Cohaesibacter sp. ES.047: one gene and its partner. The protein of the gene in region 2 interacts with the protein of the main gene of each other region in a pairwise test. Links are inferred from orthologs where the notes say so. Each region holds a gene or a part of one and is shown on either strand. Other genes may lie near its edges. The genes, in order: hfq and rho.

Evidence for each region.
Region 1: the proteins of rho (region 2) and hfq interact in binary tests that used the Escherichia coli proteins (3 or more experiments, as listed by UniProt). The link is inferred for Cohaesibacter sp. ES.047 from one-to-one orthologs.

The regions. Positions count from the first base shown.
Region 1 is NZ_LT907844.1:4,262,837-4,279,783, forward strand. What follows is about bases 6,879-9,601. They hold hfq (RNA chaperone Hfq), read right to left. Parts: upstream 8,506-9,601; coding sequence 8,251-8,505; downstream 6,879-8,250. Other genes in these bases: hflX (GTPase HflX), read right to left, coding at 6,879-8,190; CPH65_RS19595 (TrkH family potassium uptake protein), read right to left, coding at 8,854-9,601. In the rest of the region: CPH65_RS19545 (LacI family DNA-binding transcriptional regulator), read right to left, coding at 1-824; CPH65_RS19550 (ABC transporter substrate-binding protein), read left to right, coding at 987-1,832; CPH65_RS24885 (amino acid ABC transporter permease/ATP-binding protein), read left to right, coding at 2,023-3,540; CPH65_RS19560 (hypothetical protein), read right to left, coding at 3,693-4,178; CPH65_RS19565 (TetR/AcrR family transcriptional regulator), read right to left, coding at 4,175-4,831; CPH65_RS19570 (AAA family ATPase), read right to left, coding at 4,868-5,425; CPH65_RS19575 (NAD(P)H-dependent oxidoreductase), read right to left, coding at 5,476-6,084; CPH65_RS19580 (TetR/AcrR family transcriptional regulator), read left to right, coding at 6,226-6,786; more of hflX, read right to left, coding at 6,847-6,878; more of CPH65_RS19595, read right to left, coding at 9,602-10,314; Trk system potassium transporter TrkA, read right to left, coding at 10,338-11,714; CPH65_RS19605 (sigma-54 dependent transcriptional regulator), read right to left, coding at 11,940-13,310; CPH65_RS19610 (PAS domain-containing sensor histidine kinase), read right to left, coding at 13,313-15,673; ntrC (nitrogen regulation protein NR(I)), read right to left, coding at 15,843-16,947. UniProt on the Escherichia coli protein: RNA chaperone that binds small regulatory RNA (sRNAs) and mRNAs to facilitate mRNA translational regulation in response to envelope stress, environmental stress and changes in metabolite concentrations.
Region 2 is NZ_LT907844.1:774,539-784,894, reverse strand. The notes cover bases 5,038-7,886. They hold rho (transcription termination factor Rho), read right to left. Parts: upstream 7,171-7,886; coding sequence 5,905-7,170; downstream 5,038-5,904. Other genes in these bases: hemJ (protoporphyrinogen oxidase HemJ), read right to left, coding at 7,429-7,881; mnmE (tRNA uridine-5-carboxymethylaminomethyl(34) synthesis GTPase MnmE), read right to left, coding at 5,038-5,672. Also shown: CPH65_RS03490 (ParB/RepB/Spo0J family partition protein), read right to left, coding at 1-585; CPH65_RS03485 (ParA family protein), read right to left, coding at 673-1,503; 16S rRNA (guanine(527)-N(7))-methyltransferase RsmG, read right to left, coding at 1,532-2,200; tRNA uridine-5-carboxymethylaminomethyl(34) synthesis enzyme MnmG, read right to left, coding at 2,202-4,049; more of mnmE, read right to left, coding at 4,338-5,037; hemE (uroporphyrinogen decarboxylase), read right to left, coding at 7,942-8,973; CPH65_RS03445 (pyruvate, water dikinase regulatory protein), read left to right, coding at 9,547-10,356. UniProt on the Escherichia coli protein: Facilitates transcription termination by a mechanism that involves Rho binding to the nascent RNA, activation of Rho's RNA-dependent ATPase activity, and release of the mRNA from the DNA template.

The DNA of each region.
Region 1 (16,947 bases), 3.5 Mb from region 2 along the record:
AAGATCTTCAGCGCCACATGACTGTCCGATGCAAGCATCGCGGTCGGACGGTCCGCCTGATCAAGCACCTTGCTGATCGAGGCACTAAGACCACGATCGGGATCGGCATTGAGTACGATAATGCTGTCCTCCTGCGGAATTCCGCCAGCACGGCAGGCTGAGAGGAATCCCGAGATACGGCGTCCGACCGACGAGGTGGGAATCAGCAATTCACCATTTTCATCCATCCCGCTTTCCAGCGTTTCGGTCACGAATGCCAGCCGACGGTGGCCAGCCTCGATAAATTGCTCAGTCGCCTTCGAAGCTGATTCGAAATCATCGCTGACAACCGTATCGACTTCCAGACTGGGAACCTCGCGGTCGAACAGAACCATCGCACAATTGAGGGATTTGAGATTCTCAAGGTGGGCCGTTTGATAGCGATTGGCCGGCGCAATGATCAAACCGTCAACCTGCTTACCCACCAGAACGTTCACAGCCTCTCGTTCCACATCGAAATTCTCATCCGAGTTGGTCAAAATCACATTGAATCCGCTCGCATTGGCAACGTCGGTGATACTTCTCACAGCAATACCAAAGAATGAGTTTTCGATGTCACCCACCACAACACCGATGGTTTTCGATTTTCCGGTAGTCATCGAACGAGCCAACTCATTTGCTCTATATTTCAGAGACTTGGCAGAGGCTTGCACGCGTTCGCGGACTTTTTCGCTTGTCACGCCATAGCCCCCAAGCACACGCGCTGCGGTCGACTTGGAAACATGTGCATGTCGGGCAACGTCGGCAACGGTGACGGCAGGAGACTGAAGTTTCTTTTTATCCATAATTTAAATGCCTACAGACGAGTTGACGGTCAGTCAAGATCATTATAGTCTTTCATTGAGACCGGTCTCATTAATAAGGATCGGAATAAAATTCGCCAAAATCACTCACTTTCGATTTTGTCGGTTCAAACACCAAATAAGCCAGATAACCGGCAAGCCCCCATGGAGAACAGCATGAAGATTACCAATCTTTTCGGCAAATTCACCCGCCGTTCCTACCTGGCAATGATGTCAGGTCTAGTTGTATCCTGTCTCGTTGCTCCCGCCAACGCTGCAGATGACAATCCCTACGGACTTTTGGATACTGACTCCATTATGGTAGGCACCATGTCCGATGCGAAACCATATGCGTTTGTGACTGCAGACGGCACATTTTCCGGTTTCGACGTTGAGTTCTTCCAAAACATTGCCAAACGGCTCGGCTTCGAAAAAGATCAGGTCACCTTTGTTGGTCAGGATTTCGCAGCACTTATTCCTTCCGTTGTCAATGGCCGCTTTGACGTGGCCGTCGGCGCGATCGGCACCACCGCGCAACGTCAGAAAGTCGCTGACTTCACGGATGGTTATCTCGCAGGCTTCCTCTCGGTTCTCAGTTCCGATGAATCGCTGTCCACCATCGAAGCCCTGGATGACAAGCGCCTCGGCATCGTGCAGGGCACTTTGCAGGATGACTATGCGCAGAAGCATTTCCCCAAAGCTCAGCTGGTTCGTTTCCCAGACAACAACAGCGCCGTTGCTGCCCTGAACAATGGCATGGTCGACGCTCACTTCCTCGATTTCGAAGCAGCCAAACAGTTCGGTAAAAACTATCCGGGCCTGAAAGTCATGCAGAACTTCGCATCCTTCGATGCACCCGCAGGTTTCGTTGTGCGTAAAGGAAACAGCAGGCTGCTTGACGCACTCAATGAAAAGATCCACGAAGCCATGCAGGATGGCACTTGGAAAGAACTGCACAGCAAGTGGTTCCCAGGCAGCCCGATGCCTAAACAGTATCTCCCGCAGAACTGATTACTCGTCATTGCAAAACCAGCAATTCAAGAAGCATGGGGGCGGAGCATTCCGCCCCCAAAGGCAAAAAGTAAAAAAGTCGAGGTGTTTTAGCGTGCCCTATTACCTTCCCATACCTGAAGGACACGCCGCATCTCCATCGACCAAACAGGGCTTTCTCGCCAGACGGTAACAAACAGGACAACAGCAGATGGAGTGGTTAGAAACCCTAAGACGTAGCTTTCTCGATTTCGACGCTATGGCTTCAGTTCTGCCCAGTATGTTTTACATCGGGCTCAAGAACACACTAATTCTCGCAGCATTTTCAACATTCTTCGGCGTTCTTATCGGCATTGTGCTGGCGGTCATGGGCATCTCCCGGTCCCCTTGGCTTAAGCTGCCCGCGCGTATCTATACCGATATTTTCCGTGGTCTCCCCGCAACCGTAACCATCCTGTTGATCGGTCAGGGCTTTGCCCGCATCGGTCGCGAGCTGTTCGGCCCCTCCCCCTTTCCTTTGGGAATTGCCGCACTCAGCCTGATTGCTGGCGCTTACATCGGCGAAATCTTTCGCTCGGGTATCCAGAGCGTTGACAAGGGCCAGATGGAAGCCAGCCGCGCTCTTTCCATGAGCTACGGTCAGGGAATGCGTCTTATCGTCATCCCGCAGGGTATCCGCCGCATTCTCCCCGCCCTCGTCAACCAGTTCATCGGCAACGTCAAGGATTCGAGCCTTGTCTACTTCCTTGGCTTGCTTACCTACCAGCGCGATCTGTTCCGCGTTGGTCAGGATCAGGCTGTGGTCACAGGCAATCTCTCGCCGTTGCTCCTTGCAGGCGTCTTCTATCTGATAATCACGGTGCCGCTCACCCATCTGGTCAACTATATCGACGACAGGCTCCGCACCGGCAAGGTCACCAAGTCAGGCCCGGTCTCAGGCCTTGAGGAAGTAACCGAACAAGCCTCTGTCCCCAACCTTCCTGCGGTCGAGAAACCGGCCTTCAGGGGCGGCAGCCTGAAAATCTCGAACCTGACCATGGCCTATGACGACATCGATGTGCTCAAGGATATCTCGCTCGAGGTTCCCGCTGGCTCCGTGACCTGCGTCATCGGACCCTCCGGCTCGGGCAAGTCCACCCTGCTGCGCGGTCTGAACCGTCTGGTCGAGCCCAAGTCCGGCGCGGTCACTCTGGACAGCAGCGATGTGCTGACCATGCATCCCGAGAAGCTTCGCCGCCGCATCGGAATGGTCTTCCAGCACTTCAACCTGTTCCCCGACCATACTGCACTGCAGAATGTCAGTCTGGCGCTGAACAAGGTCAAGAAGATGCCGATTGCCGAGGCTCGCAAACTTGCCGAGGAACGCCTCTCTGAAGTGGGGCTTGCCTCCCGCATGAATCATCGGCCTGCCAACCTGTCTGGCGGCCAGCAACAGCGTGTTGCCATCGCCCGGACACTGGCCATGGAACCGGAAGTCATCCTCTTTGATGAGGTGACAAGTGCGCTTGACCCTGAACTCGTCAAGGGCGTTCTGGAACTGATGACAGATCTTGGCAAGCGCGGCATGACAATGCTTGTCGTCACCCACGAAATGGGCTTTGCCCGCAAGGTGGCCGATCAGGTCGTTTTCATGGATGAGGGCCGCATCGTCGAGGCGGGTACGCCCGAGCAGATCTTCGATCATCCCAAGAATGACCGTCTCCAGCACTTCCTGCAGGAAGTGCTCTGACAAGCAGCGGCGCACATCATGGCGCTGCACATCACCAAGTAAAAAGGGGAAGCAACCAAGGTTGCTTCCCCTTTTTTTGTGTGCATCAGTCGGCTCCGGATTGTTTCTTTGCCTTCGTTTCGAGTGACCCAGCGCGATCCCTTGAAATCCCGCTACATCGCTGACAAGGTTGCGAAGATAACGATGCCAATTCCAACTGCGCTGAGGACAAAGAGCAATCCTCTAGAAAGCCCGCTCGGAACGCCTCCCCTGTCTCCTTGTGAAGCGGAAACAGACCGGATGCTTGCGACGATAAGCATCACCCCAAGGACCGTGCCAACGCTCTCCAATGTGGTTAGCACTGTCGACATTGGATTTTGTGATACGGGGAAAATATGCAGGAGATCCGCCACATAAACCGCAACATACGCAACACCGGCTACTACCGGCCACATACCGGTTCTGCCATAGCGTAAGGCAGCGTAGGCAAGGATGAAACTGCCCAGTCCCAGGATGGTCAAAAAGACATTGAAAGCGGCCAGAACAGAAACGGAATAGTGCGGAAAGACTCTGGTTTCAACGAACCCGCCCGGCACCATCAGGGCCAGATTGAGGGCGCTTAACAGAACGAGGATTCCAACGATACGAGAATGAGTCATGAGTTTTTTCTATCGGATTGATGCGTGGGGAATTGTTGAGGCGGAAGAAGGGGTGCTATCAGCATGCCAAAGGCACGTTGGGACAAGATGGTTTCTTCTTCGCTGGATAGGTCTTGAGCGTAATTTGCAAACCAGCGATCAATCGTTGTCGCAAGGTCTAGCGTGACGCTTGTCAGAAGCGTGTGCGGAACGTCATCTCGAATGGCACCAACAGATTGACCTACGCCGACGAACTTTTCAATTTGGGTCTGCAGCCGAGTAAGCGGCTCTTCGAACGCACGCTTTGCAGCGACTTCGTGGTGCAGGATCCGAACCAACTCCGCAAGACTTTTGTCTTCGTTGAGCGCTGTCGTCACCTGTTCAACCAAGCCAGAAATACCTAGCCAGAATGCCCGTGCATCCGTGGCTTGAAGCGGAACCGACAGCGTAGACTCATCGATATGAGGCAGGCGAGCTTCGAGAGTGGCACGATACAATTCGCCCTTATTGGCAAAGTAGTGATAGGTGCGCCCTTTGCTCACGCCAGCGCGCTTCAAAATCCGGTTCAGGGAAGCCCCTTCCAGCCCATATGCGCAGAATTCATCTTCGGCTGGTTCCAGCCAAAGCAGGCGATCTTGTTTGCTCAGCGCCAGAAATCGGTCTCGTGGGGTCATGATGATGTCTTCTCAAACACTCCATAGACTACTAGTCTAAATCGTTGAGAAGGAATTAGACCACTGGTCTAATTTTGTCAAGACGAGCTCAGCCCGTTCCGTCACCGACACTTTGGGTAGCACATGCAGAGTATAGCCGAGCTTTTCCAAAGTGCGGGTGATGCGCAGATGTTCCTGAACCGCCGCATCAAAGTCATGCCTGCGTTCATCGTCCCCAACGAACAGCTCTTGCCATGGCGGAACGATGAAAACACGCTTCGCATATGGCGGAGTTTGACCAAGGGTTTCGCTTGCTGTCGGCCCGCCGGAATGCTCCAAAGCAACAGCGGCATCGATCAGCCCCCGGTCGAAGAAGACGGGACCATCCAGACGCTTCGCCCTCTCCAGATCGGCCTTGGCCACCTCGATGGCTCGGAGCGCGAATGCGTTCATATCCACCCATGGCAGGGCCTTACCGTCTCCCGCCAACTCATCCGCAACGATGCGACGACCCGGCTCTGGCATAGTTGCAAAGCCACGGTCGGCCAAGGCATCGAGCAGGGTCGATTTTCCCCCACCCGAACACCCCGTTAGCAGTATCAATCGATCGTTCAATGCATTTCCCTTTCTTTTGGCTCTTTGAACCTGATCCAGCACCTTCTAACTCAACGTGCGGTTTGAGCGAATTTTCCAACCTTGGTCAGCCACTTCTCGCGAACCTGCGCGGTCGAGGCCTTGGTGGTGGCGAAGTTGGTGACCTGCACCGGCGAGAAGCCGACATAGCCCAGAATTTGCTTCTTGATCTGCTTGGCGATGGCAGCACCCAAAAACAATTTGAAGTACCAGTTGGGCGTATCTGATGTGATGAACACATGCGCGGTTTTGTTGGTGAGTAGTTTTTTGGGAAGTGGTGCCCCCTTTTGTTGCGCGAAAGCTCTTCCGGGCAGCAGGATCCGATCAAACAGCCCCTTCAGCTTGGCAGGCATTCCACCCCACCACAAAGGATGCGTCAGGACGAAGTGGTCACATTTTTCAAGCGCATCCCAGAACGCTTGTAGATCGGCTTCCAGCTTTGGCGCGTTCTTATAGGTCGCTTGCCCGAAGTCGCTGTTAAACTGCATATCTGCCAGGTTGAACCGCGCGACATGATAGCCCGCATTCTGCGCTTTTTGTTCATATCGGTCTGCGATACCTTTAGACAAACTGCTCCCGGCAGGATGTCCATTCAGAATCAAGATATGGTTGCCTTTGTTTTCTTTGTTGCCGATTGCCATTTGAGTCTCCATAAAATTGACCGCGGTCAATTTCTATATAGAATGGTTAGGGCCATATGCAATATCAAAAATTGACTGCGGTCATTTTTTCTTAGGAGAGAGCCAATTCAAAAGAGAAGCTATGAGACGAGAGCGAACATTCTGGAAGCAGCTCGGAAACTGACAAAAGGGAAATCATTTGACGATGTGTCCATGGATTCGATAGCGAAAGAATCCAGCGTCGCCAAAGGATCGCTCTTCGCACATTTTGGCGACAAGAACAGCTTGTTCTCGTACCTTGTTGCAGAGCGCATTCAGGCAATTGTTGACGATTGGGAAAAGGAGTCTGCTGGCGTAGAAAGTCCGCAGGACTATCTTGTTCGTCAGAGTATGAAGCTGATCCGTCTTCTCAGTGCTGACAGAACAGTTCTTCAAATCTATCTGGATTTTTCGGGAGCAACGTCCCACAAAACATCCGAACAGTTTCTGGCGGCACTCGACGCGCTGGAGACCAAATTGCTGTCATTTCTGGAAGACTGGAGCAAGGATGCGACTGAAGGAATCAGGACGGATCTTGTCCCCGCAGACCTTGCGGCCGGCATTTCTGCCTTCGTCACGACGGCTGCCATCTATCGATCATGCAGCAAGATCGGCTCAGATTCCGAGTGCCAAACGCTATTGGCTCGCCAGTTCCAAGCATGGCTATCTCCCGGCTGTCTTTGATGGCGACAGTTCGGTTTTGAAGACCGCGTGGTTCGGGAAGATACCACGCGGCCAATTGCTTTAATCCACGATGAAACGGTTGCGGAGTTCGCTTTGAACCTTGTCGGCAGCGCGAACCTTGAGGTCGATGCCGTCCTCGCTGTCGAGACGGTCCAGAACATCGCAGTGACGATAGAGCCAGGCGAGGCCCTCGCCGTCCTCGACGGCCAAATGCAGCTTGAGGATATTGTCATTCTGGGCGAGCTTGGCTTCGATCTCGTCGAGCAGGATATCCGTCCCCTCGCCGCTGACCGCAGACAGAGCGACCGGTTGCAACTGCTCTGTCGCCTTTGATGGCTGCTGGCTCGCGGCACGCTCGATCACCTTCTGCCGATCATCGTCTTCAAGCAGATCGATCTTGTTCCAAACCTCGATCACACGCGGATCTTCATCGATCTCAATGCCCAGATCGTGCAGCACATTGGCCACATCCTCGGCCTGCGCGCCTGTATCCTCATGGGCAATATCGCGCACATGCAGAATAACGTCGGCCTCGAGCACCTCTTCAAGCGTCGCCTGGAAGGCCGCAATCAGATGGGTCGGCAGATCGGAAATGAAGCCCACAGTGTCAGACAGGATTACCGGCCGACCATGGGGCAGTGTCATGGTGCGAAGGGTTGGATCGAGCGTAGCAAACAGCAGATCCTTGGCAAAGATCCCCGCCCCCGTCAGATGATTGAACAGCGTCGACTTGCCAGCGTTGGTATAGCCGACCAGAGCCACGATTGGATGCGGAACCTTCTGGCGGTTACTGCGATGCAGCCCGCGCGTCCGGCGTACCTGTTCAATATCCTTCTCAAGACGTGTGATCTTTTCCTGCAGGGCCCTGCGGTCGGCCTCGATCTGGGTTTCACCGGGACCACCCATGAAGCCGATCCCGCCGCGCTGGCGTTCAAGGTGCGTCCAACTGCGAACAAGTCGGCCTTTCTGATAATTCAGATGCGCCAGTTCGACCTGAAGCCGCCCTTCCTTGGTGCGGGCACGACGACCGAAAATCTCAAGAATGAGGCCGGTTCGGTCGAGAACCTTTGAGTCCCATTCCTTTTCGAGGTTGCGTTGCTGGATCGGAGTGAGCGGATAATCTATGATGATCAAGTCGACCTTTTCGCGGTCAATGATATCCCAGATATCCTCCAGTTTACCCTTCCCGATGAGGGTCGAGGGGCGAAGCGCATTGAGCGGAATGCGGATGACATCGACGACATCAAGCTCGATGGCAGCGGCCAGACCGGCGGCTTCCTCCAGACGTGAATCATCGGTCCGCCGAACGATCTTTCCTTCGGCAGCCGCCTTGTTTTGCAAATTCTGCGATAGAATGGGAACCAGAACAAGCGAACGGGTCGCAACCGTCTCTCGCTTGATCATCTTCTTCTGCGATCGCCGTTTGGCTCCGCTTTCTTCTAGATCTTCTTTATCTTCTGACAATCAGCCTTCAGCCTTCTCGCCATTTTCTGCCGCTTCGAAGAGCGACAATGGCCCATTTGGCATAATGGTGGAAATGGCATGTTTATAAACCAGCTGCGAATGCCCATCGCGCCGCAACAACACACAAAAATTATCAAACCAGGTCACAACACCCTGCAACTTAACCCCATTGACCAGAAAAATGGTCAGCGGTGTTTTAGTTTTGCGAACGTGATTGAGAAAGGTATCCTGGAGGTTCTGGGCTCTTTCTGCCATAGGTCCTGCCTTATTGTTGTCGTTTATCTCGTAAGATGTTGCTTTAATGGAACCACCATTATGACCTAGTCACAAGAATTAGACCAGACCGGCAAACCCCATAAACTCGCCACCAGCCTCACTGGCAGTGATATTTTCCACATGTCTGGGGATATCGGCAAATTGCTACGACAAAACCGAGTCCCCCAACAACACCGGCCGCGCAATTTTATTCCTGAACCATCGAGTACCGATAAGATCGATTCTCGGAGGAACAGTTTACCCATATTGAGACACTTGCCAAGTCTCAAACGCAACCATTCTATGCACTAAAACTGAAAACCACTCTAAAATGAAGTCATAAACGGATCACCGGCGCCAGAAGTTCACATTAAACGCACCAAACAGAACGATAATTTCAATTCGCCCGAGGATCATTGTGACAACCAGCGCATATTTGATAACCAGCCCCATCTCCGCATAAGGCGGCCACTCGCCAGTTTGGCTCCATCCTGATTGATAGAGTGGGCCGATGTTCGAAAAGCTCGATATGGCCGCAACGAGACCTCCGTCAAAGTGACCGATCTCATAGGTCACCATACCGGTGACAATGGCAATCAGGATCATCGACAACAGGAACGAAGCCCAAATCGCCTTCATCAACTGAATGGTATATTCGGTTCGGCCAAGGCGGCCTCCACGGATCGAATGCGGATAGATCAGGCGCCCCACCTCGCGCGTTGCCTGAAGGATCATGGCGCCAATCCGATAAAGCTTGAGCCCTCCCGCCGTTGAGAAAGGCGTCGCACCAATGAGGGCCACACAGATGACGAGAATGCCCGGCAGAACTGTCACGTCCGCATGACGCAATTCAAACCCGGTCGTGGAGACCAGAGACGCCGCCGCAAAGAACCCCTGCCGCAGAGCGGACAAAGGCGGCAACACAGATGCACTGCCCGCCAGTTGGAACAGCGTAATGGAATAGAAAAGCCCCAAGACCCCGATGATGGCCAGAAGGGCGTAGCTTTCACCCTGTTCGTACGAAAGCTGAAATTTGCCGCGCACCGCCATCCGGTGCCACAAAATGCTGGACGCTCCGATCACCATCCCCACCGCAACAATCAGCTCGGCGAAACGATTGTCATAGACAGACAGGGGGCCATCAACCGGCATGAAACCGCCTGTTGAAATGGTTGAAAAGGCAAGACAAAGGGAATCAAAAGGAGGCAGCCCTGAAATGATCAAAAGCCACGCCAGCCCCATCGTCACAAGGCCGTAAGCACCTCCAACCTGCCGAATGACATAGAAGGTGCGCCCGGACTCGTCGCCCAGATTGCGCTCTGTGATCCCGGTCTGGTGATCAGGCAATCCGCCCACCCCGCCGGGGGCCAGAATAAGCAGGAAGCTCAGCAACGTAAGAAAGCCGCCAAACCATTGCAAAATGGCCCGCCAGAAGATCAGCGCACGCGGCACGGGTTCCAATACCGTGAAGACCGTGGATCCGGTCGTCGTCAGCGCTGAGGCTGCCTCAAACAGCGCATCAATGCCGGAAAGCTGTCCTGACAGAATGAAGGGAAACGCACCGGCGAACGGCAAACCAAACCACGCAAGCACACACAGAAGGAAGGTTTGCGCATTGACCAGATCTTTCTTCTGCCCACGAAGGGCAAAATAGACCCCACCCGACAGAAAGCCGGTCAGGCCCGCAACGAGCAGAAACCCGCCTGCCAGTTCCGTATTTCCCGAACTGAGTGCAACGAGCGCCGTAGGCAGCATGAGTGCGCCCAATGCTCCAAGCAGGATCGACAGGAAATAGAGGATTGCGGTCATCCGGTGACAGCCCTTTTCGTGCCTTAGAAGAACTCGAAGCTGACACGGAACAGCATTTCAACCTGTTTGACGCGATCAGCCAAAGCAAACAGGATGACACGGTCCCCCGCCTCGATCTGAACGTCGCCGTTGGGCATGATCACCTGCTTGTCACGGTAGATTGCTCCAACACGAACCCCTTCGGGAAATTCGACACTGCGCAAAGGCCGACCGACAAGCGGTGACGTCTCCAGCGCTTCTGCCTCGATGCCTTCTGCCGCACCATCCTCGACCGCGTGTACTCCGCGAATACGGCCGCGGCGAACATGCTGCAGGATTTTGGAAATCGTCACCGAGCGCGGGTTCACATAGGCATCAATGCCCAGATCATGCGCCAAATCGGGATAATGGGAATCATTGAGCAGGGCCATGGTGCGCGTACAGCCCAGACGCTTGGCCATCGCACAGGACAGGATATTGACCTGATCATTGTTGGTCAGCGCAATCAGCGTATCCGCGTCCCGCACATCGGCTTCCTTCAGGATATCCTGATCAAGCGCACTGCCCTGCAGAACAATCGTGTCCTTGAAATCATTGGCAATCTTGATCGCCCGGTCGCGGTCCAGCTCGATCACCTTGGCGCGTGTGCGCGCACGTCTTGCTTCAATTGCCATGGCGACATACCGACCGATGTTCCCGCCACCCGCGATCACGACGCGGTTGGCAAGCCCCTCGTCATGCCCGAAGATATTGAGCGTCCGCCAGACCTGCTGGCGATCCACCACCACATAGGCAAGATCGCCGGCCAGCATCTGGTCCTCGGCATGGGGAACAAACAGCCGTGAATTGCGGCGGATCCCGACAACCACCGCCTGAAGATCAGGAAAGAGTTCAGTCAATTGCCGCAAGGGCGTATCGACAACCGGACATTCTTCCTCGCACAGAACCGCAATCATCAGCACTTCACCATCGGCAAAGCGCACTGTGTCCTCGGCGCCAGGCATCGCCATGCGCGACAGCACCATCTCGCCCACTTCCACCTCGGGCGAAATCACCACGTCAATGGGCAGATGCTCCCGAGAGAAGAGGTTTGCCCAATGCTTCTCCAGATAGGACTGGGCCCGCACGCGCGCTACCTTGGTCGGCACGTTGAAAAGCGAATGGGCCACCTGACAGGCGACCATATTGACTTCGTCGTAAAGGGTAACGGCGACGATCATGTCCGCTTCATCGGCCCCTGCCCGCGCCAGCACGTCCGGATGGGCACCATGGCCGACATATCCACGCACATCGAGCGTGTCGCGAATGGCAGAAACCAGAGCCGGAGAACTGTCGATCACCGTAACGTCATTCTGCTCGGAGGATAGATGTCGGGCAATACCGTAACCGACCTGACCCGCACCGCAAATCACCACTTTCATATCTTGCAGCTCTCTTTCTCAATACCAAGCTGGCGGCAAGCCCAACGCGTTTCGCAATTCGCTCCAAGGGAGCATCGCAACGAGCGGAACGACAGCAGACTCAAACCTCTTGTTCAGGCACTTTCGAAATTTATTGCACAAATTTCGCTTAAGCCCAATCACTTATCGGCGCTTGCGAAAAAGTGGGGCCATCCGTAATCGCGTTTTCGGGCGGCCGACATGCGATCAAACAACGCCAAGGCTTTTGAGCTTGCGGTGCAGTGCGGACCGCTCCATTCCGACGAATTCTGCGGTGCGTGACACATTACCACCAAACCGGGCAATCTGAGCCTTCAGATACTCCCGCTCAAACACCTCACGCGCTTTCTTGAGAGGCAAAGACATGATCTGCTCGCTGGCTTCCCCACTGCCCGGAACACTTGGGGCGGTTTCCCCAACTTCGCTGGGCAAAAGATCTGCCGTGATGATCGCGTCTTCATCCCCTTTGGTCAGGATCAGGAGGCGCTCGATATTGTTTTTCAGCTGGCGAATGTTTCCCGGCCAGTTATGCGCCTGCAATATGGCCATCGCGTCTTCACCGATTTTGCGGGATGGAAGCCCGGCGGTACTAGACAGAAGCTCCATGAAATGCAGCACCAGCTCAGGGATATCCTCACGCCGGTCAGCAAGCGGCGGAACAGCGAGGGGCACGACATTGAGGCGGTGGAAAAGGTCTTCCCGGAACCCGCCAACCTCGACCAGGCTATCCATATTGCGCGAGGTGGATGAAATGAAACGAACATCCACTTGCACAGGTTTCTGCCCGCCGACACGCACGAACTTGTTGCTGGTCAGCACACGGGTCAGTTTGCTCTGCGTTTCCATCGGCAGATCGGAAATTTCTTCCAGATAGAGCGTCCCTCCGTGAGCTTCTTCCAGCGCCCCGATCTTGCGGGGTGTGGTGCCATCGGCCTCGGTGCCGAACAGTCCGATTTCCAGATCCGTCTCGGTGAACTGGATGGCCGAAAAGGACACAAAAGGCGAAGACGAACGATGGGACTCCAGATGGATGCAGCGCGCGACCAGCTCTTTGCCACAACCAGAAGGGCCGGATATCAGCACGCGACTGTTGGTTTGAGAGATCCTCTGGACCAGTTGGCGCAGATTGTTCATGGCGCTGGAGGAGCCGATCAGCCGGTTGGTCTCACCGCTGCGCGATTGCAGATCCTTCACCTGCCGCTTAAGCGTTGAGGCCTCGAGCGCCCGCTCCGCGACGAGAATAAGCCGGTCGGCCTTGAAAGGTTTTTCAATGAAGTCATAGGCCCCGCGCTTGATGGCCGCCACCGCCGTTTCGACGCCACCATGGCCCGAGATCATCACCACCGGCAATTCCGGATGCTTCTGCTTGATCACTGCGAGCAACGCAAGCCCGTCAAGGCGGGATCCCTGAAGCCATATATCCAGAAAAATCAGGGACGGCCGTCGTTGTTCGATCAGCTCGAGCGCTTCATCGCTATGGGACGCCATGCGCGTATCATAGCCCTCATCCTCTAGAAGACCGGCGACGAGTTCGCGAATATCGACTTCATCATCAACTACAAGAATATCCGCTGACATGTTCACTCTCCTCCTGCCTGTCGCAGATTATCCAGCGACAGCCCTGAATTATGGTGTCCTTCTGCGGTGCCATCGGCACCATCCATAGACGCTACAGCATCCTTGAGAAGCCGCATCTCGATGCAGGCCCCATGCTCAAAATCGGAAACTTCCGCGGCATCCCGCAACTGGATCGAACCGCCATGCTCATTCAAAATCTTGCGCACGATGGCGAGTCCTAGACCCGTGCCCTTTTCTCTCGTCGTCATGTAAGGCTCCAGCAAGCGCTGACGATTGTTGACGGGAAACCCGATGCCATTGTCAATCACCCGGACGCAATAGGTGTCGTCCTCGACCGTGGCAACGACGAGAACTTTTCCTGCTTCTTCGTCTCGGTCCTCTCCACCATCGCGGCCACTGATCGCTTCGGTTGCATTTTTCACGATATTGGACATCGCCTGAGACAGAAGACGGTGATCAAAGGATCCGGGCATTTCTTCCGGCAGATCCGTTTCGAACGTGATGTCGTGATTGGCGACTTCAATCAGAAACACGGATTGCTTGACGACTTCCGACAGGTCTCCCGGCTCAAACACCGGTTTGGGCATGCGGGCAAACGAGGAAAACTCATCGACCATGCGTCCGATGTCACCGACCTGACGGACGATCGTGTTGACGCACTGGTCAAACACCTTGCGGTCATCATCGGCGACCTTTTTGCCATACCGACGGCGCAACCGTTCCGCTGACAACTGGATGGGAGTGAGCGGATTCTTGATCTCATGAGCAATCCGCCGCGCAACATCCGCCCACGCGGCCGAACGCTGGGCCGAAACCAGATCGGTGACATCATCAAGCGTAACCACATGGGAATGCAGGTCATCATCTCCACTTTCAGAGGTGATACGCGCCCGCAACGCCAGTTCCAAACCGCTCCGGACAACAGAAATCTGTTCTTCCAGATGCTGGGACCCGTCGGCATAGATCGCATTTTCGAAAAGATCCGCAATCTCGGGCAGCACCGATGTCAGTTTCTTGCCCAGCAACTCGCGCTCGCGCATGTTCAGGAGCTTCTGAACCGAGGGATTTGCGAGAGTGATCTGCCCCAACTCGTCAATGCCCAGAACACCGGCGCTGACACCCTCCAGCATCGCCTCGGTGAAGCGCCGCCGGGCGTCCATGGTGTCGCGAGCAAGGATGAGTTCATCCCGCTGAGAGCGCAGCTCGGTTGTCATGGTGTTGAAGGTCTGGTTGAGGCTCGAAAAATCCGATGATCCGATCTCGTTGGGCAGCCGCACAAACAGATCACCGTGACGGACCCGCTCCGCTGCGCTGATCAGACGCCGGATCGGAGCAACCAGCGTATTGGCAAAGCCGATGGCAAACCAGGTCGTCGAGAGAAGCACGATCAGCCCCGCACCGATATACAGCATGGCGAAGGCTGCCAGAATGTTTGATCGGCTGTCAAAAAAGGCCTGATATTCCTGCGCATTCTCCGATGTCATGCGCAGGAAGTTCGACACGACCGGATCGATGACCCGCACCACGAAAAGATAGGCATCGCTGAATTCGTCAAGACGCAAGATTCCGGCGACAAGGTTGGAATCCCCAAGCGCGATCAACTCTGGCTCGCTACGGGCTCGTTCGAGCAATTCGGGGGTCGGCATTCTGGGCAAGGGCTGATCAAGTCGGCTCGGACTCGCCATCATCTCCTTGCCATCTCCGCTGACGATGAATGCCGCAGGAATGCCGCGAATGCGCGCCTGACGGGCGAAGATGGCCCGGAACCGGTCTTCGGCCAACAAAAAATAGGGCTCGGAGTCGTTCAACGCCCGTCCCATCCCGAGCAGTTCGTTGCGCAGAACGCGGGCATGTTCCTTGGTGTAAGCGGTTGCGACCGTCTGCGAGCTGTTGATGATCGCCATGGTGCGCGATGAAAACCAGCGATCAAGACCGCGATCAAGGGTGATAGACGCGAAAATGGCCACCAGCACAGTCGGCACGGTCGCAACAAGGGCGAACAACCCCATGACCCGAATATGCAGGCGCGCGCCGGCCTTGCCTTTGTGGCGGGCCAGAATGATGGAACTCGCTTCCCAAGAAATCAGAAACGCCAAGCCGACCAGAATGATGCCGTTGACGATCATTGCGATGCGAATGACATCATCGGTCGGTTCGATTGAGGTAAGACCGAGCAGAACCACAAATGTGGTAACGCCGGAGACAACCGCCAGAATGACGACAGCAAGACCAACCAGCCGCACCTTGCGCTGCATGTCCGGCATCTCGCCCACCATCGACAATCCTTCAGCGAGCAAACCCGTACGTCTGCCGCTCCGGTCACTTTGGCCGGGCTCTAAATCCTTTTCGGAACGATCATTCACGCGCAACACATCCTCTGCAAAGGGCCTGATCAAACGATTGAAGCAGGCCCCTCTATTGAACTGAAATGTTGCTTAAATGTGACAGCTATCGCAATGACTGTCCATGCCCCACAGTTTGTTGTGTTAAATTAGCCACATCAAACCGGGAAAAATCGCCAAAGTCTGCCGGTCAGGCACCCCGCACCACCTGAATATCCAGATCCTTTATCTTCTTACGCAGGGTATTGCGGTTGAGTCCCAACAACTCCGCGGTCTTGATCTGGTTGCCCTTGGTCGCGGCAAGCGACGTGCAAATCAGGGGATATTCGATTTCACGCAGCAGTCTGTGATAGAGACCGGGGGGCGGCAAGCTGTCGCCGAATTCCTTGAACAATTGCTCCAGATAGGATTCCATAGCAGCAGCCAGATTCTGGACCTTCTGCTCTGGCTGAACATCCGTGGTCAGACTGATCTGATTGAGCTCATTTTCGATCTGCGCTGCCGTGATTGTTTCTTGTGGGTAAAGCGCAGCAAGACGACGCACCAGATTCTCAAGCTCGCGGACGTTGCCCGGCCAGCGATAGCGCAGCATGACATCAAGCGCATCTGGCTGGATGGTCTTGACCGGCAAGCCCTCGCGTTCGCCGACAGCGAAGAAGTGCCGCATCAGATCCTTGATATCCTCGGACCGCTCGCGCAAAGGCGGCAAACGCATCGGAACCACGTTGAGCCGGAAAAACAAATCCTCTCGGAACAGGCCCTGATGAATGAGGGACTGAAGATCCTTGTTGGTTGCGGCGATAATGCGCACATTCGTCTTGATCGGCGTGCGTCCGCCGACAGTGGTATATTCTCCCTGCTGCAGGACGCGAAGCAGACGGGTCTGCGCTTCCATCGGCATATCGCCGATCTCATCGAGGAACAAAGTCCCCCCTTCAGCCATTTCGAACTTGCCCGCCGAGCGACCAAGCGCCCCGGTGAAAGAGCCTTTCTCGTGGCCAAACAACTCCGACTCAATAAGGTCCTTGGGGATCGCCGCCATGTTGATGGCCACAAATGGTCCCTTGCGGCGTTTGCCATAATCATGCAAGGCCCGGGCAACCAGCTCCTTGCCCGTTCCGCTCTCGCCGGTGACCATAACCGTGAGATCATTTTGCATCAGGCGCGCCAGCATCCGGTAGATGTCCTGCATCGCAGCAGAGCGACCAATCAACGGAATATCCATGCCGTCGTCTTCGGTCGTCTTAAGGCTCGGGCGTGGCTCGGACAGCGCTCGTCCGGCAATGTTGATCAGT
Region 2 (10,356 bases):
GCGGGCATGACCGGCCGTAAGCTCTCCCTGCTTGAGATAATCCTTGATGCTTTCCGGCAGCTTCAAAAGACGCAGGGTATTGGCAACGTGGGACCGGCTTTTACCGATCACATCGGCAAGCTCTGCCTGGGTGTAGTCGAACTGTTCGATGAGCTGATCATATCCAAGCGCCTCTTCGAGAGCGTTGAGATCCGAGCGTTGAACGTTTTCGATAATGGCAAGTTCGAGCGCTTCTTTATCGCTGACTTCATGAATAAGAACAGGCACTTCATGAAGACCCGCTCCCTGAGCAGCACGCCAGCGTCGTTCACCGGCGATAATCTCAAAGGAATCGTCCTCCCCTTCCACCGGACGGCAGAGGATCGGCTGCATAATGCCTTTTTCCTTGACCGACTTGGTCAGATCATCAAGATCCCCTTGCGCAAAGTCGCGCCGTGGATTGCGAGGGTTGGGACGCAAGAATTCAATTGGAATTCTGCGTTGGGACCGTGCCCGCTCGACCGCCTGAGCTTCGTTGTCAATATCCCCGATGAGGGCAGCCAGCCCTCGGCCCAGACGTTTTCCTTCAGTTGCTTTCTTCACCATTTTGTCCGCATTCTAACTGGACCCGCGCGTCATGACCTCAATGCCGCGACCCCAATTCCTCTCATGATAGATAGACCCATGGCCATCTCAGGCCGCCTTGTTCCTAAGCTTTTTCTCTCGCTGGATGATTTCCGACGCCAGTTTCAGATAGGCCTGACTGCCCGAGCATTTCAGATCATAGAGCAATGCAGGCTTGCCGTAAGACGGCGCTTCCGAAATTCTGACATTTCGCGGAATGATCGTGTCGTAAACCTTATCCCCCATATGTTCACGCACATCATCAACGACCTGATTGGAGAGATTGTTGCGGCTGTCATACATGGTCATCACGATGCCATGGATCGACAGTTCCGGATTGAGCGCGCCCTTCACCTGATTGACGGTCTGGATCAACTGGGTCAGACCCTCAAGGGCAAAAAACTCGCATTGCAACGGCACCAGAATGGAATGCGCGGCCGCCATCGCGTTGATCGTCAAAAGGTTGAGCGACGGCGGGCAGTCGATCAGCACATAGGTGAACCGCTTATCCTCGGGTATCGTGTCACCGAGTGCACCATGCTGTTGCAGCACATTGCGAAGTCGGTAGGCGCGATCCTTATCGGTTGAAATTTCCTGTTCAAGACCCAGAAGGTCCATGGTCGAGGCAGCAACAGAGAGACGCGGAACGGCGGTCGGAATGGCCGCCTCCAGCAAAGTGGCCTCGTTGAGCAGCAATTCTGCAGTTGAAATCTGGCGCGCTTTGCGATCGATACCAAGGCCGGTGCTGGCGTTACCCTGCGGATCAACGTCAACGATCAGCACCGTCTCGCCAATGGCCGCCAGCGCTGTGCCCAGATTGATTGCTGTCGTGGTTTTCCCGACGCCGCCCTTCTGGTTGGCAAGGGTCAAAACACGGGGAGAGTCGGGCAGTGAACTCATAAAGTGGCCTCACTTTGCATCTGTTTCACTATGCGTCTTTTGATGATAAGCGGTGCAGTATGACGATTCGCGCATCCGGATCTGTCCTGCTCTGCTTTTGTACCAGATCTGCGTTCCAGCGCACACTGGCCTCTTCCAATTCTCGATCAAAGTCCCGACCTTTGTGGAAAACACCAGCACACCCCTTTGACAAAAACGGATGAACAAAATCACACAGATTATCGAAAGATGTGAGTGCTCTCGCACTGATCGCCTCAACGGGCCGATCCCAACTGCCTAGGACCTTTTCGATCCGGTCATTGTGAACCGTAACCTTGACACCGATCTCCCGGGCCGCTGTCCTCAGAAAACTTGCCTTCCGGCCGTTGCTTTCGATGAGGTTTACCGAATAATCCTCGCCTTGTTGATCCAGCAAAACTGCTGTCACAAGACCAGGAAACCCGGCACCCGACCCAAGATCAATCCAGTGCTTTGCCTGGGGATAATTTGCGTATATCTGTGCACTGTCAGCAATGTGCCTCAACCAGATATCATTAAGTGTTTTTGGGGCAACGAGATTTTGGGCTGGTTGCCATTTTCTGATGATCGCTTCATATATCCCCAGCTTGTGGATAGATTCACGTGAAACAGGAAACATCTCTTCTAGGATAGCAAGACCGCGAGCCTTACTGTCGTGAGTTTCAAACCCGCTTGTCATATCAAGATACCCGCTTACTATGGGCCAGAACCAGCGTCAGGGCTGCCGGCGTCATGCCATCAACGCGAGACGCCTGACCAAGGGTCTGCGGACGCACCAGAGACAGCTTCTGCTTCAATTCGTTCGATAGCCCGTTGATATTGTTGAAGTCGAGCGCAGTGGGAATAGCCAGTGCCTCGTCCTTCTGGAACGTCTCTATGTCACTGGTCTGCCGCTCCATATAGACCTGATACAGTGCCTCTATCTCGAGCTGCCGACTGATAGCTTCGGAAAAATTGCCGAACTCTGGCCAGATCGTCGTCAAGCACTTAAGATCCAGGTCTGGATAAGCGAGAAGCTCAAAGGCGCTGCGCCGCTGACCATCCTTGTTGATCTTGAGTCCGACCTGCTCCGCTTCATTTGGGGTCAGGGACTTATCCTTTGCGAGCGCCATGATTGCATCAAGAGATTGTTTCTTGTCAGCAAAAGCCTTGCGCCGTTCGTTATCAATCAAACCCCAACCATCAGCCTTTGCCGTCAACCGTTGGTCCGCATTGTCAGCACGCAGAGACAAACGATATTCCGCGCGCGACGTGAACATCCGATAGGGTTCGGCAACACCGCGCGTCACCAGATCGTCAATCATCACACCGATATAGGCCTCAGACCTCGACAGCACGACGCCGTCTTGATCGCCACACAAACGCGCCGCATTCAGACCAGCAATCAGCCCTTGCGCGCCCGCCTCCTCATATCCGGTTGTCCCGTTGATCTGACCCGCAAGGAAAAGTCCTCCAACCCGCTTGGTTTCAAGCGTTGCCTTCAATTCGGTCGGATCGATATAGTCATATTCGATCGCATAGCCATACTGTTGAATTTCAACGGATTCCAGCCCGGGTATCGAGCGAATGTAAGCATCCTGCACGTCCTCCGGCAAAGAGGTCGAAATACCATTCGGATAAACCGTATTGACGTCAAGGCCTTCAGGTTCCAGAAAAATCTGGTGACCATCCCGCTCTCCGAAGCGATTGATCTTGTCTTCGATGGAGGGACAATAGCGTGGCCCCGTCCCTTCAATCTTGCCTGAATACATCGCGGATTTGTGCATATTCTCGCGAATGATCTGATGCGTCTTTTCAGTGGTGCGCGTGATATGGCAATTAATCTGGGGCGAAGAAATTGCGCTGGTGAGATAGGAAAAGGCCACAGGCACCGCATCACCCGGCTGCACACCAAGCGATGAATAGTCAATCGTATCCCCATTGAGCCGTGCCGGTGTCCCGGTTTTCAGCCGACCAAGACGAAAATTCTCCGACATCATACGTAAAGACAGATCGTTGGCAGCCGGATCGCCCATACGCCCGGCGGAAAAGCTTCTCTCACCGATATGAATAAGCCCACGCAAAAATGTCCCGGTCGTCAAAACCACGGCACCGCACGGAACATTGCGACCATCCGATAAAGAAACCCCAGCGATCTGTCCTTCAACAATCGACAGATCAGCAACCTCTTCTTCGATCACGGTCAGGTTGGGCGTCGCGAACAACAGATCCTGCACCGCTTGACGATAAAGCTTGCGATCGGCCTGCGCCCGAGGCCCCTGCACTGCTGGACCCTTCCGGCGATTAAGCAGACGGAACTGGATCCCACCACGGTCCGCGGCCAGTCCCATCAAGCCGCCAAGCGCATCAATCTCGCGCACAAGATGCCCCTTACCGAGACCACCGATCGCCGGATTACAGGACATCACACCAATTTTGTCGCGACTATGGGTCACGAGCGCCACTTTGGCACCCGAACGCGCTGCCGCGGCAGCAGCCTCTGTACCGGCGTGACCGCCACCAACAACAACCACATCAAACTGGGTCATATATTCTCTCACCTATCCGGACTTAGGCCCGGCTCGTTTTTGCTACAGGACCGCATTCCCTGCCCCGAACCCACTATCTTCAAACTTTGTTAAAGAATCGCAGCTAAACCTGAGATCCACACTATACGGATTCACGTGAAACCGCTCTAGCCCCTAAAATGGCGAAAAACCGCGATTCACGTGAAACAGGCAAAGGTGGAATGGTAAAAATTTCGCGACTCACCGATTCACGTGAAACACAGAGTCAATCGCAAAATTCAAAAACGCTGTTTCACGTGAAACGATCCACTATTTGCCCACACAGAACTGTGAAAAAATCACGCCGAGCATCTCCTCGACATCAATTCTTCCAGTGATTTTCCCCAATGAATCCCCAGCCGTGCGCAAGAATTCAGAGCGAATTTCCAGTGGTGAATCTGAGTAGATAAGCGCTTTATCCACATTATCCACACATTCACGCAAATATGTCTCATGTCTTTTGCGAGTAATCAGCACATCTTCTGCACCGTTAAAGGATTCTTTAATTTGTTTCACAAACGAATCGTAAAAGTTGGCCATCCCTAACCCAGTCTTAACAGCAACAGAAAACTCCTCTTCTGCACCTGAATTGACGGGCTTCGTTTCTGATCCGATTCGATCCTGCTTGTTAAACAAAACCATGCGACGCGCTCGGCTTTTCACCTCAACACGTTTATCGACCGAGCTGGCATCGACGATCTCAATCAACAGATCCGCATGTTCGCTCTTTTCAAGCGCGCGCCGAATCCCTTCCCGCTCGACAAGATTCTCTGCCTCGCGCAGCCCGGCCGTATCGATCATCGTCACCGGATAGCCAGCAATATCGAGATGCAGCTCCAAAAGATCGCGCGTTGTGCCCGCTTCCTCTGTCACAATAGCAACATCACGCTTGGCAAACCAATTGAGCAAGGATGACTTCCCGGCATTGGGATGCCCGACCAGAACAACGGTCATGCCATTGCGCAATCGTTCGCCGTGATCTGCGCGAGACAGATGGTCCTCGATTTCGTATTTCAAGGCATCAAGCTTGAGCCAGATCACATCCGATACGCTGCCCGGCACATCCTCCTCATCGGCAAAATCAAGTTCAGCCTCGATCATACTGCGGGCATAGAGAAGCACATCGCGCCATCCATCAATGACGCTTCGGTGCGCCCCACTGGCCTGGCGCATGGCCTGCTTGCGCTGATTTTCCGTATCCGCATCAATCAGATCGGCCAACCCCTCAATCTCGGTCAGATCGAACTTGCCATTTTCAAACGCCCGACGCGCGAATTCGCCCGCTTCAGCCAGTCGGCAGCCCTCAAAGGATCCGAGTAGATCGATCATGGCCTTGACGATTGCCCGTCCGCCATGGAGATGAAACTCGACCGTATCCTCTCCGGTGAAAGATTTCTCACCAGGAAAAGAGAGCACCAGTGCCTGATCAATCACATCACCAGTCGCCGGATCAGTCACATAGCGCAGCGCGGCAAGTCTGGGTTTCGGCTCCGAATCAATCAAGGTCATCATGACGGCATGCGCCTTCGGACCTGAAATCCGAACGACTGCAACGCCAGCCGGCACAGGACCGCTCGACAGGGCAAAGATGGTATCGCGACTCATTGTTTCATCCTGATGGCCGGGATGATGCCGGCTCAATCTTGTCTTCAGGAAACGCAGATCATTTCAAGTCCGAATCGATCAAACCTGCCACAATGATCAGGGGCAATCAGCCAGCGGAGGATCTGCGGGATAAAGAAGTCGGGACAAAAGAAAGCCGCCCGACCCATGTCAGACGGCTTTCTAGTCTTTCCTGATCTCCACGGCAAGCCCCAATATGAGGCTCTGGGCGGTATCAGGTGTTCATATTGTCGAAGAACTCGGCATTGTCTTTGGTTGACCGGAGTTTATCGAGCAGGAATTCGATCCCATCGACATTGCTCATGGCCCCAAGGATACGGCGCAGAACAAAGACTTTCTGCAGTTCCTTGCGGTCCACCATGATCTCTTCCTTACGGGTACCGGATTTGAGAATATCCATGGCCGGGAAGATACGCTTGTCGGAAACCTTGCGATCCAGGACAATCTCGGCATTGCCGGTGCCCTTGAATTCCTCGAAGATCACTTCGTCCATACGACTGCCGGTATCGATAAGGGCGGTTGCGATGATCGTCAAAGACCCGCCTTCCTCGATGTTACGGGCCGCACCAAAGAAGCGTTTCGGGCGCTGAAGTGCATTGGCATCAACACCGCCGGTCAACACCTTGCCCGAAGACGGGATAACGGTGTTGTAGGCACGGCCAAGACGGGTGATCGAATCGAGCAGAATGACCACATCGCGACCATGCTCAACCAGACGCTTCGCCTTTTCGATGACCATTTCGGCGACCTGAACGTGACGGGATGCCGGTTCGTCAAAGGTGGACGAAACCACTTCTCCATTCACAGTCCGCTTCATGTCCGTCACCTCTTCGGGACGTTCATCAATCAGAAGAACGATAAGACAGCTGTCCGGATGATTGGCAGTGATCGACTTGGCGAGGTTCTGCAGCAATACCGTTTTACCCGTCCGCGGCGGCGCCACGATCAGAGCACGCTGGCCCTTGCCAAGAGGCGCAACCAGATCAATCACACGACTAGACATGTCTTTGCCGGTCGGATCCGTGGATTCCAGCTTGAATCGGTCTTCGGGGTGAAGCGGTGTCAGGTTATCGAAATGAACCTTGTGACGCGCTGCATCAGGATCCTCGAAGTTGACGGTGTTCACCTTCAACAGGGCAAAATAGCGCTCGCCCTCTTTCGGGCTGCGAATATGCCCTTCGACCGTATCACCGGTGCGAAGAGAAAACCGTCTGATCTGAGATGGAGAAATATAGATATCATCCGGACCGGGCAGATAATTGGCGTCGGGTGAGCGCAGAAAGCCAAAGCCGTCCTGCAGCACTTCGACGACGCCCTCGCCGATGATGTCAGTATCTCTGTCTGCCAATTGTTTGAGAATCGCAAACAACAGTTCCTGCTTTCGCAGCGTACTGGCGTTTTCGACCTCGAGCTCTTCGGCAAAATTCAATAGCTCTGTTGGGGATTTTTTTTTGAGTTCTTTTAGTTTCATTTCGCGCATAGCGAAACTCTCTTAAAGGTAAGCAACCAGGGGAAAAGGAGTAGGGAGAGTACAAAGCGCCAATCTAGGCTAAACTTTGTTGTCTTGAAAGCGAAGAAGAATAAATGCTTTCCCGACTTATCGTTTTGTCACGATTTCGGCGACCATAGCCGCAACCTAGGTCTGTAGCAAGTGCAAATGAGTTAAAAATGAACTTCCAGACCCGATCAGGAAGATTTCCTTGGCTTTTTCGCAGTTTCCCTATCCAAAAGACGGAATTTAGAACGGTTTAACAACAGCCAATATGACGATCGCAATCATCAGCAAAGTCGGGATTTCGTTGAAATAGCGATAGAAGACATGGTCTTTCTGATTCGCATCCGCTGCAAAAACGCGTACGTAACGCGCACACACCATATGGTACCCGGTCATCGCGAAAACAAGGACAAACTTGATATGGAGCCAGATCGCATCGCTTGACCAAATCTCATGCGGGAAGGCGAGCCAGAGACCAAAAATCCAGGTAGCAATCAAGGAAGGGTTCATGATTCCCTTCAATAGCCGACGCTCCATGATCTTGAAGGTCTCTGATTGATCAGTCCCCACCTCTGTCTGGGCGTGATAGACGAAAAGCCGCGGCAAATAGAAAATTCCGGCCATCCAGGTGATGACCGAAATAATGTGAAGGGCCTTGGTCCACGAGTAGTCAAGGAACTGGAAAAACTCCATCATATTCTCTTTCAAGCCAGATCGGTCGACATCCGGAACAATAGCTCACCGAAATGCTTCTTATCAGCGAGCATAGGACCGCACACGGTTGATCAGCTGATGCACCAGATCGATGTTTCCTTGCGGGGTGATACCATGGCCAAGATTGAAAATGAAAGGCCCATCACTCCAGGCTTCCATAATACGATCAATTGCCTCATCGAGATCCTTGCCGCCGGTAATCAGCAATGTCGGATCCAGATTGCCCTGAAGAGCGACCTTGCCCTGCAGCTCATCCCGGGCCCAATCGAGCGGAACAGTCCAGTCCAGCCCGATCGCATTCACCTTTGTTGCCTCGATGAAGCCATGAAGCCTCTGAGCCGCTCCCTTGGGAAAGCCGATGATCTTGGCATCAGGAACCTCTGCCCGCACACCCTTGACGATTCGGGCGATTGGATCCTGCGATGCTGACAGGAACAACGCATCATCGAGAACACCAGCCCAACTGTCGAAAATCTGAACCGCATCCGCGCCCGAGCGCAATTGTTTGACGAGATAGAGGATCGACGCGTCGACCAGCACATCCATCAAATGCTTGAAAGCTTCGGGTTCGCGCCGGGCAAATAGCCGCGCGGGTGCCTGATCAGGGGTTCCCTGCCCAGCAATCATGTAGGTCGCTACGGTCCAGGGAGCACCACAAAACCCAAGAAAGGTCGTTTCATCCGGCAAGGTATCACGAACACGCTCGACCGCCTCGAACACCGGTTGAAGGCGCTTAAGCACCAAAGAGGGATCAAGATCAGCAACTTCCGAAGGAGAAATGGGATCGAGCTTCGGGCCTTCCCCTTGAACAAACCGGACTGAACGCCCAAGTGCATCAGGAATGACCAGAATGTCGGAAAAGAGAATGGCTGCATCAAAACCAAACCGCCGAATGGGCTGCATCGTTACTTCGGTCGCCAATTCGGGATTGTAGCAAAGATCCAGGAAGCTGCCTGCTTCGGCACGGGTTGCCCGATATTCTGGTAAATACCGCCCAGCTTGCCGCATGAGCCATATGGGTGGAATCTGTTCTTTCTTCCCCGAAAGAACATTTAGGAGGCGTCGGTTGGTCACGATTCTGTCCCTCTGTTTTGACGCTCACATCTGAGCATGTTCATCCCCAAAAACCCAATAAATAATTTCTATTTTAAGAGTCTGTTTATTCTTTTAGGCAGTGGATAGCGGGATATCTTTTTCACCCACATTTCACCCACATCACATCTTGGAAAACCATCGCGGTTGGGTATTAAGGCTTTCTTAACCGACTCGGGAATTGCGGGGACAAATCAGAATCCTCAAGGAATCCAGAACGCTTTGTTGCGTCACAAATTGATAAGCTGTGTGGGACTTGTGGTAGCGGATTCTGCAAAGCTTGTGCATTAATTGTTTGTTAACCTTCGTAAACGGAGTGTTAACAAACCAGCCTCCGCGCAGATCGTTCTGGGGACGAATCTATGGGCAACGGGCATGAAAAACCCGACCCTCGCAAAAGCAGCCGTTTGTCCCCTGATTCCCACAGGGCTGCCGCAAGCTGGGGAGGAATCGACAGGCGCGCGATTCAACTTCTAGGGTGAAATTGCAACAGAAAATTGACAGAATTATGCCTCGGAGCAGAAAGCTTGGGACACTCGGTGGGTAAGTGAAGAAATGCGCGATCAGTTCTATCATCTGCATCTGATTTCCGATGCGACCGGCGAGACCTTGCGAGCAGTGAGTCGCGCAGCATCGGCACAATATGCCCACGCACGCATGATCGAACATGTACACTCCGGTATTCGGACTGAGCGCCAGATTTCAGCCATTCTGGAGCAGATTGAGACCGAGCCGGGGATTGTTCTTTACACGCTGGTCAATGCCGATCACGCAACAAGGCTCGAGGAGTCTTGCGCGGCATTGCATGTGCCGGCCTACAATATATTGGCATCTGTTTTTGACCTCTTTCATTCCTATCTCGGATCCCGGCAAAGTCATCAGGTCGCAGCCCAGCACAGCCTCGATGCCAACTACTTTCAGCGGATCGAAGCGCTCAATTACACTATGTATCATGACGATGGTCAGGCGCTGCAGTCTCTCGAGACAGCCGACGTCGTCATTCTGGGCATTTCCAGAACCACCAAGACCCCGACATCACTCTATCTTGCGCAGCGCGGGCTTCGCGTCGCCAACATTCCCATCGTGAGCAATTTCCCCATTCCCAATGAGCTGGAACAGGCGCGACACCCATTGGTGATCGGCCTTGTCGCAAGCCCGCGAAAAATTTTGGAGATCCGCCAGCACCGGCTTCTCGGGCTGCCCGCCGATCAGGAGAGCAGCGATTATCTCAATCGCATGCTGATCAACGAAGAAATCGCCTACACGCGCCGCCTCTGCCAGATCCATCAATGGCCAATTCTGGATGTGACCCGCAAATCCATTGAGGAGACAGCAGCCGAGATCTACAGTCTCTATCAGGACCAA